2 regions of the Mesorhizobium sp. ESP7-2 genome follow, and region 1 is predicted to be linked to the other one. Evidence: riboswitches for the same ligand, from Rfam matches in the RefSeq annotation. Region 1 holds a riboswitch; the other holds the start of a gene.
The links. A riboswitch is a leader RNA that binds a small molecule or an ion and turns the genes downstream of it on or off. The one in region 1 is predicted to bind cobalamin.

Region 1 (7,766 bases):
CCCCTCCGGCAGGACAGAGGGGGGCGCCGTAGAGTGCCAGCTTGCGAGAGACGCCAACTGCCTCTCCGACAAATCCCGCGTGTGCGCCTCGCGGCCTTTCTCGGCAACCATCCGCAGCGCCGCGATAGCTATGTCGCGCGCCGCATCTTCGTCCGCCACCGTGAGCGGCCTGGAGGTCTGCCCATCACCCGCCACGGACACAAGCCAACGGCTGGCTGTATCGGCCCGCACCGCCTTCAACCTGACATCGGCTGTCACGCCATCCAGCGTCAGTTGCCCGCCGCCGTCGACGATCACCGCAACCTTCGGCCCCAACCTTGTTGCCAGCCCGGCTTCTTCAACGGCCATCCGAATGCGCTCAGCCATTAGCCTCGGATCGGCGATCTCCTGCGGGTCAATGCCGGCCAGCGGGCCGGTCTCGACCGGTACGCCGGTGCGCACCGCGATCCCCAGCGCATCGACCTCTGCTGCCAGCAAGGCAGCGCTTTCCGCCGTCAGGCCGCGGATTTGCAGGCTGCCGCGCGCCGTCACCTCCATGATGCCGTTGCCGTGCCGCAAGGCGGATTCGGCCAGCTCGATCAAGAGCTTCGGCGATAGGCCTTCGGCGACGGGGTTGAGCCGCACCAGCAGGCCGTCGCCTGTCTGCATCGGCGCCGACAAGGCAGGGCAGGCGCCGCGGCGCGAGAAGGCGTTCATGCCGCGACGCCGAGCGCGTTGGCCTCGGCAATCAGCGCGGCGAGATCGTCGTCGATGGAATTGCGCAAGGGATGCCAGAGCCCGCGCCGGCGCGCCGATAGGAAACGCTCGGCGATGACTTTGGCGGCGGCGGGATTTTCGCGCAGGATGAAGGCGCGGACTTCCGCGTCGCCGAGATAGGCATCATGCACCGCCTCGATCAGCGCGCCTGAAATGGCGTGGGTGGTCTCGGCGAAGCCGACCAGCCGGTCGACGGTTTCGGCGAATTCGGAGGCGCCGCGCGGACCGTGGCGCATCTGCCCTGATATGAAGCGGGCGTTGACGGCACGGGCGCGCACCACGCGTGACACCGCCTCGCCAACCGATCGCGGTTTCGGCTTCCGCGGATCCGTGGTGTCGAGCACGATGACGTCGGCGTTTCTGCCGAGGGTGGCAAGAGCGGCGGAAAAGCCGCCGATGAAGGCGACGTCGGCGGAGCCTTCGAGAATGTCGCGGCCGGGGTCGTCGCCGGTGTGGACGAGAAGGTCAGCCTCGGCGATGCGGCCTTCAAACGCTCCGGGTGCCGAGACGCCTTCGCCGCCGGCACCGCCATAGGCATGCGAAGTGGCGTCGAGATAGGCGCGGCCGATCTCTTCGCGCGCCGCCCAGTCGCCGCTGGACAAAATCTCTTCGACGCCGGCGCCGTAAGTGCCGGGCGAGGTGCCGAAGATGCGCGGGCTGACCTTGCCGTCGGCGCGGGTCCTGGCGGCGAGCGGATTTTCCGAATCGTCCTCGTCGCGCGCGGCAACGGCTTTGGCGGCGGCGTCGATCAGTGCGATCTGGGTCGGGAACATGTCGCGGAACAGACCTGATATACGCCAGGTGACGTCGACGCGCGGGCGGCCGAGCGTCGCCGGCGGCAGCACCTCGATGCCGGTGATGCGGCCGGTCGTGGCATCCCATTGCGGCCGGCAGCCCATCAGCGCCAGGCCTTGCGCAATCTCCTCGCCGCCGGTGCGCAGCGAGGCCGAGCCCCAGAGATCGATGACCAAGGAGCGGGGCCAGTCGCCATGCGATTGCATGTAGCCGCGTACGACTTCTTCCGCCGCCGCCTTGCCTAGATCATAGGCGGTCGGAGTCGGCATGGTGCGCGGGTCCGAGGTGAACAGGTTACGGCCTGTCGGCAGCACGTCGGAGCGGCCGCGCGCCGGCGCGCCGGCCGGGCCAGCCTTGACGTGACGGCCATCGAGCGCGGCGAGCAGCGCGGCCTTCTCGGCTTCCGCGCTTTGCCTGCGCATGGGGTCCGGCTCGTCGTCTGGGACACGGCCGTAGACATGCAGCCCGTCCTTGATGGCGAAATCCTTGAGGTCGCAGAGCCAGGCGTCGATGCGGCGCAGCGCTTCATCGGGCGCGTCGGTCGCGGCGACGCCGGCTTCGGAGGCGAGACCGGTCTTTTGCGCGGTTTCGACAATCAACCTGGCGAGACGGTCGCGGCGGCGGCGGTCGAGGCCGTCGGCCTGGGCGTATTCGTCGACCAGCCGTTCGAGCTTGTGCTGGTCCTCGTCCAGCCCGGCGCCTGTCAGCGGCGGCGGCAGATGGCCAAGGGTGACGGCGGCAATGCGCCGCTTGGCCTGTGCCGCCTCGCCGGGGTTGGAGACGATGAAGGGATAGATGACGGGCAGGGAGCCGGTCACAATTTCGGGAAAGCAGTTTTGCGAAAGCGCCACCGTCTTGCCGGGCAGCCATTCCAGCGTGCCATGGGCCCCGACATGGATCAAGGCATGGACGCCGAGCGATCTGCGCAGCCATAGGCCGAAGGCGATCAAAGCGTGGCGCGGAGGCAGCGTCGGATCGTGGTAGTCGGCGCGGCGGTCGGCGGAGCGGCCGCGGTCGGGAGCGAGGGCCACGGTGATGTTGCCGAAATGCGCGGCGCGGAAGGGGAAGTGTTTCTTGCTTGATAGCGAAGGTTTGCGCGAGGCGCCCCCCTCTGTCCTGCCGGACATCTCCCCCTCAAGGGGGGAGATTGCGCTGTCGTCACGGCTTTCGCCAAATGCCAACATTGCAGGGATGGACGGGGCGCTGGAGCTGCCAATCTCCCCCCTTGAGGGGGAGATGTCCGGCAGGACAGAGGGGGGCGCCTCGCGAAGACCTGTCACGCTTTCCGTTCTGCCCCAGGCAGCCTCTATCGCGGCAATCGCCGCTGACGGTAACTCCGTCGAAAAGGAGTCGTAGTCTTCCAGCCCCAGCCCACCGTCGCCGCGTTCCAGCAAATCCAGCAACTCGCGCGGCGTTTGTGGAATCCCTTCAACGGCATAGCCCTGTTCGCTCAAGTCGTGCAGCATGGCCAGCACGCTGGACGGAACATCGAGCCCGACCGCATAGCCGGTGCGGCCAGGGGCGCTGGGGTAATCGGGAATGAGGATCGCCAGCTTGCGTTCGGCGCGCGGGGTCTCTTGCAAACGGATGAAGGCCGCTACGCGCTTAGCCACTTGCTCCACACGATCCGCTTGCGGCTGGTTGGCCAACGCACGGTGGCCCAGCGCCGGGTCGACATCACTCTCGCCCTTGAAGGAAATGGCGCCGGCAAGGATGCGGCCATCGAGTTCGGGCAGCACGACATGCATGGCAAGGTCGGCGGGTGCCAGCCCGCGCTGGTTGTTTTCCCAGACGTCGCGGCGTGTGGTGGCGACGATGACCTGGAAGACAGGCACGCCGGCGCGGTCGAACAGGGTTTCCACGCCGGCCTCGGCGCCGGACGCGAAAGCGGTCGCGGCGATGATGGCGGCCGGTTTCAGCGATGCGACGGCATTTTCGGCGAATGCCAGGGACAGCGGATCCTTGAGACTGGAAACAAAGATCGGGACCGGTGCCAGTCCCTGGGAGCGCAAAGCCTCGGCCAGCGCATCGATCGGGGCGACATCGGCCGCGAGCAGCATCGATCGGTAGAAGAGAATCGGGATGATGGGGGCGCTGACATTTGAAAGGTCCGGCTTCTCTGCGACCCCCATTCCAGACTGATAGTAACCGGCCTTCGGCACGCTGACCGGACTGGCGACTGATGTATCCTGTCCGGCCAGGCCCGCCAGCCTGTGCACCAGCGCGTTCATATTGGCCGGGCCGCCCTCGCGGAAATAGCCGAGCAGGCCGTCGAGTTCGGCGCGGGGCAGCGTCGAGGCTTCGATCAGCCTGAGATCCTCGTCATGGCTTTCACCGGGAAGCAGCGCCAGTCTTATGCCGCGTTCGCGGGCAATTGCCGCCAGTTGGTCGCAGCCATAGCGCCACCAGTCGTAACCGCCGAGGATACGCACCAGGACGACCTTGGCGTGGCGGGCGACGCTGTCGACCCAGAGGTCGACCGACATGGGATGGCGCAGGTCGCGCAGTGCCGCCAGCCGCATCGAGGGCAGGCGATCGGCGTCGGCCTTCCATGCCGCCGCCAGCCCGGCGAGGTCGCTGTCGGTGAAGGACAGGGCCACGATATCCGCCGGTGTCTGCCTGAGATCGACAGGCTCGGCGAGGTCGTCGAGCGAGGCGGAGGTCGTGGTGAGGATGTGCATCGCGGCTGTGCCTGAAATCAGCCGGCGAGGATGCGTTCGATCGCAGGACGGTTCAGCCCCTTGAGGCCGATGACGACCAGGCGCGAACGGCGGTCGTCCTCGGCGCTCCAGGCGCGGTCATAGTAATGATTGACGCGCGGGCCGACGGCCTGCAGCAGGAGCCGCATCGGCTTGCCGCCGACCTCGACGAAGCCTTTCACCCGCAACACGTTCTCCTGTTCGGCGGCCGCGGCGACGCGCTTTGCCAGCTCGTCGGGATTGGCGATCGAGGGAATGTCGACGATGAACGTGTCGAAGTCGTCATGCTCGTGGTCGAATGCGCCGTCGTGATGGGATTTGCGGTTCTCGATATCGTCCTCGACGGCGAGCCCGAGGCCGAGCAGCACCGAGGGATCGACCTTGCCATGAGACGTCGGCACGATCTTCACGGCGCGGGCGGCGTGTTCGCCGATGATGCTGTTAGCGCGGGCCGAGCCGTCGGCGTCCATCAGGTCGCTCTTCGACAGGATGATCAGATCGGCGCAGGCGATCTGGTCCTCGAACACTTCCTCGACCGGATCATCATGGTCGAGGCTTTCATCCCCGGCGCGCTGCGCCTGCAGGGCTTCCATGTCGTTGGCAACCCGGCCTTCGGCAAGTGCGGGACCGTCGACCACGGCGATGACGCCATCGACGGTCACGCGGCTCTTCACCGACGGCCACTGGAAAGCCTGGACCAGCGGCTTGGGCAGAGCGAGGCCCGAGGTTTCGATCAGGATATGGTCGACCTTCGGCGTCAGGCACAGGATCTGGTCGAGCGCCGGCACGAAATCGTCGGCGACGGTGCAGCAGATGCAGCCATTGGCCAGTTCGACGATGTTTTCCTCGGGGCAGGTGTCGATGCCGCAGCCCTTGAGGATTTCGCCGTCGATGCCGATGTCGCCGAACTCGTTGACGATGATGGCAATCCGTTTGCCGCCGGCGTTTTCCAGAAGATGGCGGACAAGGGTCGTCTTGCCGGCGCCGAGGAAGCCGGTGACGACGGTGCAGGGAACGCGGGAAACGGATGCGGTCATATCAGTCTTTCAGCATGTCGAGGGGAGGGATGCGGGCAACGAGGCCGCGTTTGAGGCTATCGGGCCTGCCCCGCCAGGGAATGAGGCCGTCGCTGGAGGTGGCGAAGAGTTTCGCGCCGGTGACGAGATCGGCACCGCTGGTCGGGGTCAGATCGCCAAACACATAGCTCCAGCATCCGTCGCGCAGGATCGCGGCGCTCAGCCGGCGCTTGCAATTGCCGAGGCATTCGACGGTGCGGATGCGGATGTTGTCGCCCGAGGCGGCTTGGCGCGTATCTTCAGCCAAAAGTTCGCCGGCCCGGGGATGAGCATCGGGGCCGGTCTCGTCGCGACAGGAGGCGCAGACGATGACAGTGATGCCGGCCAGGGAATCATCCCCGCCGGACGAAATGTCCGTTGTTTCAGCCGAAAAACTGCTGTCGCGATCCAAATCAGGCTCCTTGCCCGGAAAACCCGCCGGGCGATCGGATTCTTGCATTCCAGACGGCAGGTCTCCTGGCTCGCGGGTCATCGCCTTGGGTAGCCGCCTTCCCGGGACAATCCCAGTGGCTTTCGGCCTTGGCTCTTCGCTCACAGTTGCGGGGACAGCCGCGGATTTGGGATTTTCAATCCCGCACCGCATTCCCTCTTGGCCCCTCCCTTTGCCGAGAGGAGACCGTCTGGATTGGATTTAGGCTCTTGCGGGCAGCGGTGTCAACGCGAGCTTACGACACCGCGATGTCGGACAGCGCCGGGCCCAGGTCGCCGGCGGGCGTCACTTCGATGCGTTCGAGGCCAAGCCAGCCCTGCATCTGCTTCAATTCCTCGGAGAGCTGAGCGGCGGTTTCGGGCGGTGCGCCGGGCTCGGCGTAGGCGGCATGGACACGCAGGACACTTGCCGGCCGGTCGGCCTTGAGGTCGACGCGCGCCACGATCCTGTCGCCGAGCAGGAAGGGCAGGACATAGTAGCCATATTGGCGCTTGTCGGCCGGGGTGTAGATCTCGATACGGTAGTGGAAATCGAACAGCCGCTCGCTGCGCGAGCGCTCGAAGACGACCGGATCGAACGGCGCCAGCAGGGCGCGGGCCTCGATCTTGCGTGGCAAGCGCGCGTCCCTATGGAGGTAAGCCGGCTTGTCCCAGCCCTCGACACGGACCGGCAGCAACTCGCCGGTCTCGACCAGTTCCTCCAGGCGGCCTTTCATGTCGGCGGGGGAGAGTCGAAAATAATCGCGCAGGTCGCCCGATGTCGCCACGCCATGGGCGCGGGCGGAGATGCGCAGCAATTCGCGATGCGCATCCTCGGCGGTCGGTACCGGCAGGTCGAGGATCGCCTGCGGCAGCACGCGCTCCGGCAGGTCGTAGAAGCGCTCGAAGCCGCGCCGGTGCGCGGTGGTGATGCGCCCGGCCCAGAACAGCCATTCGAAGGCGTGCTTGGCGTGGCTCCAGCCCCACCAGCCGCCGGAGCCTTTCTGGCCTTCCAGCGCGGAAGCGGCGATCGGGCCGCGTGCCACGACCTCGCGGTAGATCTCTTCTATATAGGGGGCGTGCTCGCGGCCCCATTTGGCCAGCCCCAGATACATTTCATCGCCTTGCTCGGCGCGCCGCATGCGCCAGCGCATCAGCGGGTAGGTCTCGACGGGCAGGAACGAGGCCTCGTGCGCCCAGTATTCGAACACAGTGCGCTTTCGCGTCACGGCGGCATTGTCGAGCAAAGCGAGGGGATAGGGGCCAAGACGCGAATAGAGGGGCATGTAATGGGCGCGAACCACCGCACTGACGGAATCGATCTGCAGCAGGCCGGTGCGAGACAGAACGCGGGCGAAGTGGCGGCGGTCGGGCGTGCCGGCGGGGCGGGGATCGAGAAATCCCTGAGCGGCGAGCGCGATGCGCCGGGCGGCGGCAAGCGAGATCTTTTCCTTCATGCGGATGCGTCTCTGGTGGACCTGTCTGGCGTTGCGGGGGGTGATTCCTGTCCATGCTAGCAGGGTTTTGGCGGCAACCTTGTCAGGAGAGAAAAGTGGAGTAAAAGACGAAGGAAATCAAACAGGAGCATATGGGACCAGTTTCTCCCGGATTGCCGTCCAGCTCGGTGTTTTGAACAAGGTTTGACTTGCTTCGCTGGAAGTGCTGCGCTAACCCTCGCCGCGTTGCAGCATAGGCTCCTTAAAACGGTTCAGCGGTTAATCTGTCACGCTTCCGCATTAAGGTCCGGTGCTGTAATCAACGTGGATTGGCGCCAACGGAAAGCCGCTGCATGAACGCACTCCTCAGTTCGTACCTGCCCATCGTCCTGTTTATCGGCGTGGCGCTGGTGGTCGGCCTGGCGCTGCTCGCGGCGCCGTTCCTGGTAGCCTACCGCAACCCGGATCCCGAGAAGCTGTCCGCCTATGAATGCGGATTCAACTCGTTCGACGACGCCCGCATGAAGTTCGACATCCGTTTCTACCTGGTGTCGATCCTGTTCATCATCTTCGATCTCGAAGTAGCCTTCCTGTTT
Region 2 (7,766 bases), on a different contig from region 1:
CGGCCGGGACGCGAACCTTGTCGAGAAGCGGCGTATGCAGCGTTGCGTTCACGTTGGGTCCAGACTTTCTTTTCATCGGCGGGATAGGCCGCCGGCCGCCGAAAGTAAATGCGTGTCGGTAACACGGATAGTCAGTCCCTCACCGCTCAGCCTTCCGGCAGCGGAATGAATTCTTGCTCATCGCCGGGGACGATATCGAAGCGGCCGGTCTTCCATTCCTGCTTGGCCTGCTCGATGCGCTCCTTGGACGAAGAGACGAAATTCCACCAGATGTAGCGCTTCGAACCGAGCGAGGCACCGCCGAACAGCATGAAATGCGCACCCGTCGGCGACGATATGACGATCTCGTCGCCGGGACGGAACACCAGCAGCCGTTCCGCCGGAAAGACGTCGCCTGAAATCGAGACCTCGCCCTCCAGCGTGTAGATGGCGCGCTCTTCCGCATCGGCCGGGATCTTGACGCTGGCACCGGGCGCAAGCCGCAAATCAGCGTAGAGCGTTTCGGAATCCGCCCGCACCGGGGACCGCAATCCTTGGAAATCACCGATGACGACACGGCCGCTGACGCCCTCGGCATCGATCTCTGGAAGTCGCAGCGCAGCTGTGTTCTCGAACACCGGCGCCACCTCTTCCTTGCCGTCGGGCAGCGCCAGCCACGTCTGCAGGCCGGAGATCGACATTGGCGCGCCGCGCAATTCCTGCGGCGTGCGCTCGGAGTGGACGATGCCGCGGCCTGCGGTCATCAGGTTCACGTCGCCGGGCTCGATCACCATTTCGGTGCCGAGCGAATCGCGGTGCCTGATCTTGCCGTCGAACAGATAGGTTACGGTCGACAGGCCGATATGCGGGTGCGGACGAACGTCGAGCGCCTGGCCGGCGCGCATGATGGCGGGACCCATTCGATCGAAGAAGATGAACGGCCCGACCAGGCGCCGCTTGGCGGTCGGCAAGGCGCGGCGCACCTCGAAGCCGCCAATATCCTTGGCGTTCGGGATGACCATCAGCTCGATCTGGTCGCTGGCGAAGGCATCGCCGGCCTCAGGGTCTTTCCCCGGGAAGAAGCTCATGAACTCTCCTGGTCAGCGGTCAGTGGGCGCTTTGGGCATATCAGGCGAACCGGATCGCCGCCTTTGCTCTTAGTTTAGCCGCCACCTCTTCGCGATTGCGCGGATGCTGGTGGGTTTCGAGCGAATCGAGAAGCTCGCGTGCCGATGCCGCGATGGCGTCGACCGCGTGATCAAATGCATGCTGGTTCTTGGCGGAAGGCCGCGTCGTACCGCTCAGCTTGCGGACAAACTGGAGTGCCGCGTCGCGGACTTCGTCATTGGTTGCCGGCGGATCAAAATTGAACAGGGTCTTGATGTTTCTGCACATCGCTTCCGTATCTCCTCTTGTCCGTTTCAATCGGGACGAACTGTATCCTCGATCATGATCGTGTCCAAAAATCGGTAAAGCTGCTCGGCTCCCTAGTCCGCGTCGAGCGGCTCGGTTCCAACCGGCTTGCCGTCGCGCGACAGCCTGATCTTCTCGACCTTGTCCTCAGCGGCCTTCAGCAACCGGTCGCAATGCATCTTCAGCGCCTCGCCGCGCTCGTAGATCCGGATCGACTGGTCGAGCGGCACGTCGCCACGCTCCAGATCATCGACGATCTTCTCCAGAGCGTCGAGTGCCTGTTCGAAGCTCATCGCCTTGACGTCTTCGTTGATCTCACCAGTCATCATTCATCCTTTCATCAGTCGCCCGACATGGGCGGCGACCGAAAATGCCAATCCCTGCAGATCGTAGCCGCCCTCGAGCAGGCTGACGAGCCGGTTGCCGCCATGGCGTGCGGCGCGCTGCATCAGCTGGCCGGTCGCCCAGTCGAAATCGTCCTCGGTCAGATTGATTTCCGCCAGCGGGTCGCGATGGTGCGCGTCGAAGCCGGCCGAAATGATGATCAGGTCGGGCGCGAAATTGTCGAGTGCCGGCAGCACGCGCGACAGGAAGGCATCGCGAAACACCTCGCTGCCGGTCCGCGGCGCCAGCGGCGCGTTGACGATATTGCCAGCGCCGGTCTCGTTCTTCGCGCCGGTGCCGGGATAGAGCGGCATCTGGTGTGTCGAGCAATAGAGCACCGAGGGATCGTCCCAGAAAATATCCTGCGTGCCGTTGCCGTGATGCACGTCCCAGTCGACGACGGCGACACGCTCGGCGCCATGCTTCTTCTGTGCATAGCGCGCAGCGATTGCCGCCGTATTGAAGAAGCAGAAGCCCATGGCCGTGGTCTTTTCCGCATGGTGCCCAGGCGGCCGGGCGGCGACGAAGACATTGTCGGCGCGGCCCGCAAAGACGTCGTCGACGGCGGCGTTGGCGGCGCCGATCGCCGTGGTCGCGGCCTGCCAGCTCTTCGGGCTGGCGGTGGTGTCGGCATCGATGCGGGCAATGCCTTCGTCGGGGATGGCGGCGCGGACACGCGCGACGAAATCGGCGGGATGCGCGTAAAGGATGGTCGCCTCGTCGCCTTGCGGTGCCTCGACGCGGTCGAGCGCGGCGAAAGCTTCGTCGTCGAGCACGCGTTCGATGGCGCGCAGGCGGTCGGGCCGCTCGGGGTGACCGGGCGGGGTGATGTGTTCGAGAAAGATCGGGTGCGTGTAGAGACGAGTGGCCATGTCCCCCTATCTAGTGCCCCGGCGCGGCGATGGCCATGCGTTGCGGCCTGATCGCTGGGGAAAATCGAACCTGCGTCCATTCATGTCGCTGCGGGCATTGGCGTCGCCGGCCATTCGGCGTAAGACTGCCGCTACTGCCTGGTGCCCGCGAAAGCGGGAGAATCGGGAACACGGTTTGATACCGTGGCGTGCCCAACGCTGTGAGGGGGACTGCGCCGGTAAGTGCCACTGTCGATGACGGGAAGGCACCGGACGTGGGTTGATCCCGAGCCAGAAGACCGGCCTGGCAGGCATCGTCATCCGCATGGTCAGGCGGATGACGTCAGAGCGACGTGCGTTCTCTTGGACGCACAAAGTACGCTCTGAAAATTTGAACTGCTGCAATCGCAAGGGGACAAGCGATGCCGGAAGATATGACCGCTGCAATGGGCGATGGATTCGACCAGATTGCGCGCGACGCGGTTTACCGCGCCATGTTCACGCGGCGCGACGTGCGTAGCCATTTTACATCGGAGACGATCGACGACGAGGTGCTGGCGCGGCTGCTGCTTGCCGCCCATCACGCGCCGTCGGTCGGCTTCATGCAGCCCTGGAATTTCATCGTCATTCGCGATGCCGCGCGACGGGGGGAGGTGCGCGACCTGTTCTTGGCCGCCCGCGAACAGGAACTGCCGGCAATCGAGGCAGACCGGCGGGCGCTCTACCGCAAGCTCAAGCTCGAAGGCATTTGCGAAAGCGCGCTCAACATCTGCATCACCTGCGACCGCGAGCGTTCGAAAGGCTCGCCGCTGGGACGCTGGCACAATCCGGAAATGGATCTCTACAGCACGGTCTGCGCGGTGCAGAATTTCTGGCTGGCGGCACGCGCCGAGGGCGTTGGCGTCGGCTGGGTCAGCATCATCGAGACGCAAGCGCTGAAAAGCCTTCTATCTATCCCCGAGCACGTGACGCCGATCGCCTATCTCTGCGTTGGCCGTGTTTCCGAGTTCGCGCCCAAACCCGACCTCGAAACGCATGGCTGGGGCCGACGGCTGCCGCTGCCCGACCTGATCATGAGCGAGACGTTTTGCGGCCAGGGTGAGGCGTCGCTCAAATCCACGGTGGCCCGCCTCAACACCGTAGCCGCTGCGCCGGCAAACCCCGCCGATCAGCGCGTCGCGCCGGCCGTACCCCAGCGCGAACCGTCGAAGGTGGAGAGCGCCTTGTCCTTGAGTTCCCGGAACTTTGACGAGGCTTCGGCGAGCCGGGCGTCCCAGGCGGCATCGGGGACCTGGCCCTCGATGGTCTTGAAATAGACCTGCATCAGGCAGGCAATGGCGAACGGCTCGATGAAGGCCGCCTTGAAAGCCCAGGCAAAGACGATGGCCAGAACGAAGGCCCAACCGGCGAGCTGACCGGGCATGACGTAAAGAATAGTGGCTGCCGGCGCCAGCATCAGCAGGAAGATGACAAAGGAGACGCCCCACATGATGACCGCCAGCCAGACCGCGTTCCTGACCATTGTCTTGCCGTTCTGGGCGTAGAGCACGACGCCTTGCCGCGCCGTCTCGAACGGCGAGGACGAATTGATGCGGATGTTGTAGCCGAGAATGATCTCGTCGACATAGGTGAGCGACAGGCGGATCACCGTGTTGATGAACGAGACCAGGCCGCTCAGGCCCGGAATGGGCAGGAAGGCTGCGATGCCGCCGAGCAGGCCGGTGATGGCGCGGATGGCGCCCTTGACCAGTTGGTCGACGACGAAAAGGATGTTCGCCTCGGCAAAACGCTCGGTCACAATCTCTCTTGCGTAGGCGATCTGGTTCTGGCTGTCGGGAACGTCATGGCCGTCGATCAGATGAACCATGACGGCGATGTGACCCGCCTTGACGACGTAAAGGATATATTCGCGGATCCAATAGACGGCGATCGAGACGAGGCCGAAACCGACCACGCCACCCCACATGGCGAAGGACAACGGTCCATCAGGATCGGTGGAGATATGGCCGACGCCATAGCCGACGGAGGCGCCCGTGCCGGTGGCCATGATGTAGGCCAGCGTGATGCCGAAATAGACGATCATGCGAAAGACAATGAAGGGCCAGGTCCGCATCATGATGGACACCGACCTGCCGATATCGAAATCCCACATGCCCGAATCTCCCCTCAGAGATGGCTGTGGAGGATGCGCTCAAACCGGCTATTGTCAATTGCAGGCGGCGGCGGGAGGCGCCACGGTGGCTCAGTTTGGCCGCGCTTCCGGCTTCTCGAGCAGGCCTTCAAGCAATTGCTTGAAGGCTGCCACCACCTTCCTCGACGTCGCTTCGGGATCGTTCGAATTGGCGATCCGCTGCGCGGCCTGACTGCTCGCCCCATTGATCAGCCGCGCCGCGGTCTCCGGATCGAGGCCCGGCACGACCACCCCCTCCTCTTGCAGCGCGGTCAGATGATCGGTCATTGAACCGACGCAGGCATTGGCATTTGACCACTGTGCCGGATCGCCCAGCACCGCCGGACCGTCCCGGAACATGATGCGCTGGATTTCCGGCTCGAGCGCCATCTCGATATAGGTGGTGCATTCGTCGACGAAATGCTGCCAGCGGGTCGGCGCCCTCGACGCGACCTCGTTCACCCGCGCCGCCATTTCAGCATCGATTTGCGCGATAACCGCCTCAAGCAGTCCCTTCTTGTCGCCGAAGTGATGATAGAGGGCGCCGCGCGTCAGTCCGGCCGACGCGGTGAAATCGTCCATCGACGCTTCGGCGTACCCGATGGTGCCAAAGGCTTGGCGCGCCGCGGCGATCAGCTTGGCGCGTGTCTCCGCGATCATCTCCTTGCGTGGTCGATGCATGTCCTGGCCTTATCTACATACGCCCCGTATGCCAATTGACATACGCGACGTATGGTCTATTTAACACTCATACGTCCCGTATGTAATCGTCGAGTCGCTCCTTGTCGAGGAACAGGATCATGCAAAACCCCTATTCGGAAATCTTTCGCGCCCCCGGAGCCAAGGGCTTTGCCGCCGCCGGCTTCATGGCGCGCCTGCCGATCGCCATGGCGCCGATCGGCATCGTGGCGATGTTGTCGCAGACGCGTGGCGAATACTGGCTGGCGGGTGCGGTTTCCGCGACATTCGCCTTGGCCAATGCTTTCCTGGCGCCGCAAATATCGAGGTTGGTCGACCGCCTCGGCCAGACGCGGGTTGTCGTACCCACCACCATCATCTCCGTGCTCGCATTCGCGGCCCTGATCGCATCGGCCAACCGGGATTGGCCGGTATGGACGCTGTTCGTGTCGGCACTGCTGGCCGCGGCAATGCCAAGCATGCCGGCCATGGTGCGGGCGCGCTGGACCGAGATTTTCCGGGGCCGGCCCGAGATGAACACCGCCTTCGCCTTCGAGTCGGCGGCGGATGAACTGGTCTACATCGCCGGCGCATCGCTGTCGGTGGGCCTCAGCGCCGCGCTGTTCCCGGAAGCGGGCGTGCTCGTCAGCACGCTGTTCCTCGCCCTTGGCTCGACAGCCTTCATCCTGCAGCGTTCGACCGAACCGCAAGTGCGACCGGTGGACCATGGCTCAACGGGCTCGGCAATCCGCCGGGGGCCGGTTCAAATCATCACCTTCGCCATGATCTTCATCGGCGCGACTTTCGCGACGACGGAGGTGAGCACGGTGGCGATCACCAAGGAATTCGGCCAGCCGGGCGCCGCAAGTCTCGTCATCGGCGTCTATGCGCTGGGGTCCTTCGTGCTCGGCATCATCATCGGCGCGCTCAACCTGAAAGCACCGCTGCAGCGCCAGCTCGCCATCGCGGTCGCTTTGGTCACGCTCGGCACGCTGCTGCCGCTTACCGCCGGCACCGTGCCTGCGCTCGCGCTGACTGTCTTCATCAGCGGCGTGGCGATCTCGCCGACCTTCATCACCGCCTTCGGCCTGATCGAACGGCATGTCCCTGAAACGATGCTGACCGAAGGCATCACCTGGGTGATGACCGGCATCGGCATCGGTATGGCGCTGGGCTCTTTCGCCGCCGGTGCGGTGGTAGACGCGTTCGGCGCCCAGAGCGGGTTCTGGGTTTCGGTGGCGTCAGGCGTTATCGCACTGGTCACGGTGCTGCTCGGCCAGCGCAGCCTCGCTACCCACGAATGCGAGCTGGAAGGATGCGAGGCGGCAATCCCGGCCGAATGACAGCCAGGATTTGTCGAGCTTAGATAATCTCGGTCTTGGCGATATGAATGCCAAAACCCTCGAGACCGACATAGTGGCGCTCGCGCGAGGCGATCAGGTTGATCGAGGAAATGCCGAGATCCTTCAGGATCTGCGCACCAAGGCCGATCTCACGCCATTCGCTCTCGCGCCGGCGCGCCTCTTCATGGTCCTCGCGATCGCCCGGCGCCGGCCGGTTGCGCTCCTGGTGAGCGACGCCGACCGAGCCCTCGCGCAGATAGACGATGACGCCGCGCTTGCGCTCGCCCATCGCCTTCATGATGGCATCGAGCCGGTGGCTGGTGCCGAACACGTCGGTCACCACATCCTCCGAATGCAGCCGCACCGGCACCTCCTCGCCGTCGCGAATGTCGCCGAAGACGATGGCGACGTGATGCATCGTGTCCCAGGGCAGCGTGTAAGTGAAGACCTGCGCCCTACCACCCAGCGTTTCGATGTCGGAGCAGGCGACGCGCTCGACCAGCGTTTCCTTGCGCTGCCGGTAGGCGATTAGGTCGGCGACCGAAACCTGCTTGAGACCGTGCTCCTCGGCGAAGGCCGCGACTTGTGGGCCGCGCTTGACGGTGCCGTCATCATTGACCAGTTCGGAAATGACACCGATCGGCGGCAGGCCGGCGAGCTTGCAGAGGTCGACGGCCGCCTCGGTATGGCCCGAGCGCATCAAGACGCCGCCCTCGCGCGCGATCAGTGGGAAGATGTGGCCAGGGCGGACGAAATCGGAGGCGCCGACATTGCCGTTGGCAAGATTGCGCACGGTCAGGGTGCGGTCGTCGGCCGAAATGCCTGTCGTCGTGCCATGCTTGAAGTCGACGCTGACGGTGAAGGCGGTGGTGTGGGCCGAATCATTGTCGGCGACCATCGGCGCGAGGTTCAGCCGCTTGGCTTCCTCGCGCGGCATTGGTGTACAGA

Region 2: linked by a shared signal. The riboswitch ahead of bluB (5,6-dimethylbenzimidazole synthase) and the one ahead of LB543_RS23240 (DUF1636 family protein) in region 1 are both predicted to bind cobalamin.

The regions. Positions count from the first base shown of each region.
Region 1 is NZ_JAIUGQ010000028.1:53,312-61,077, forward strand. It holds gene cobG (precorrin-3B synthase) at 1-696, opposite strand, end outside; gene LB543_RS23230 (cobaltochelatase subunit CobN) at 693-4,232, opposite strand; gene cobW (cobalamin biosynthesis protein CobW) at 4,250-5,287, opposite strand; gene LB543_RS23240 (DUF1636 family protein) at 5,289-5,717, opposite strand; cobalamin riboswitch at 5,755-5,962, opposite strand; gene LB543_RS23245 (winged helix-turn-helix domain-containing protein) at 5,992-7,191, opposite strand; gene LB543_RS23250 (NADH-quinone oxidoreductase subunit A) at 7,524-7,766, shown strand, end outside.
Region 2 is NZ_JAIUGQ010000009.1:187,207-194,972, reverse strand. It holds gene dxs (1-deoxy-D-xylulose-5-phosphate synthase) at 1-76, opposite strand, end outside; gene LB543_RS12025 (pirin family protein) at 147-1,067, opposite strand; gene LB543_RS12020 (DUF2277 domain-containing protein) at 1,108-1,374, opposite strand; gene LB543_RS12015 (exodeoxyribonuclease VII small subunit) at 1,467-1,718, opposite strand; gene LB543_RS12010 (histone deacetylase family protein) at 1,722-2,648, opposite strand; cobalamin riboswitch at 2,771-2,950, shown strand; partial or broken gene bluB (5,6-dimethylbenzimidazole synthase) at 3,050-3,628, shown strand; gene LB543_RS12000 (hypothetical protein) at 3,796-4,779, opposite strand; gene LB543_RS11995 (TetR/AcrR family transcriptional regulator) at 4,870-5,478, opposite strand; gene LB543_RS11990 (MFS transporter) at 5,598-6,818, shown strand; gene ribB (3,4-dihydroxy-2-butanone-4-phosphate synthase) at 6,838-7,766, opposite strand, start outside.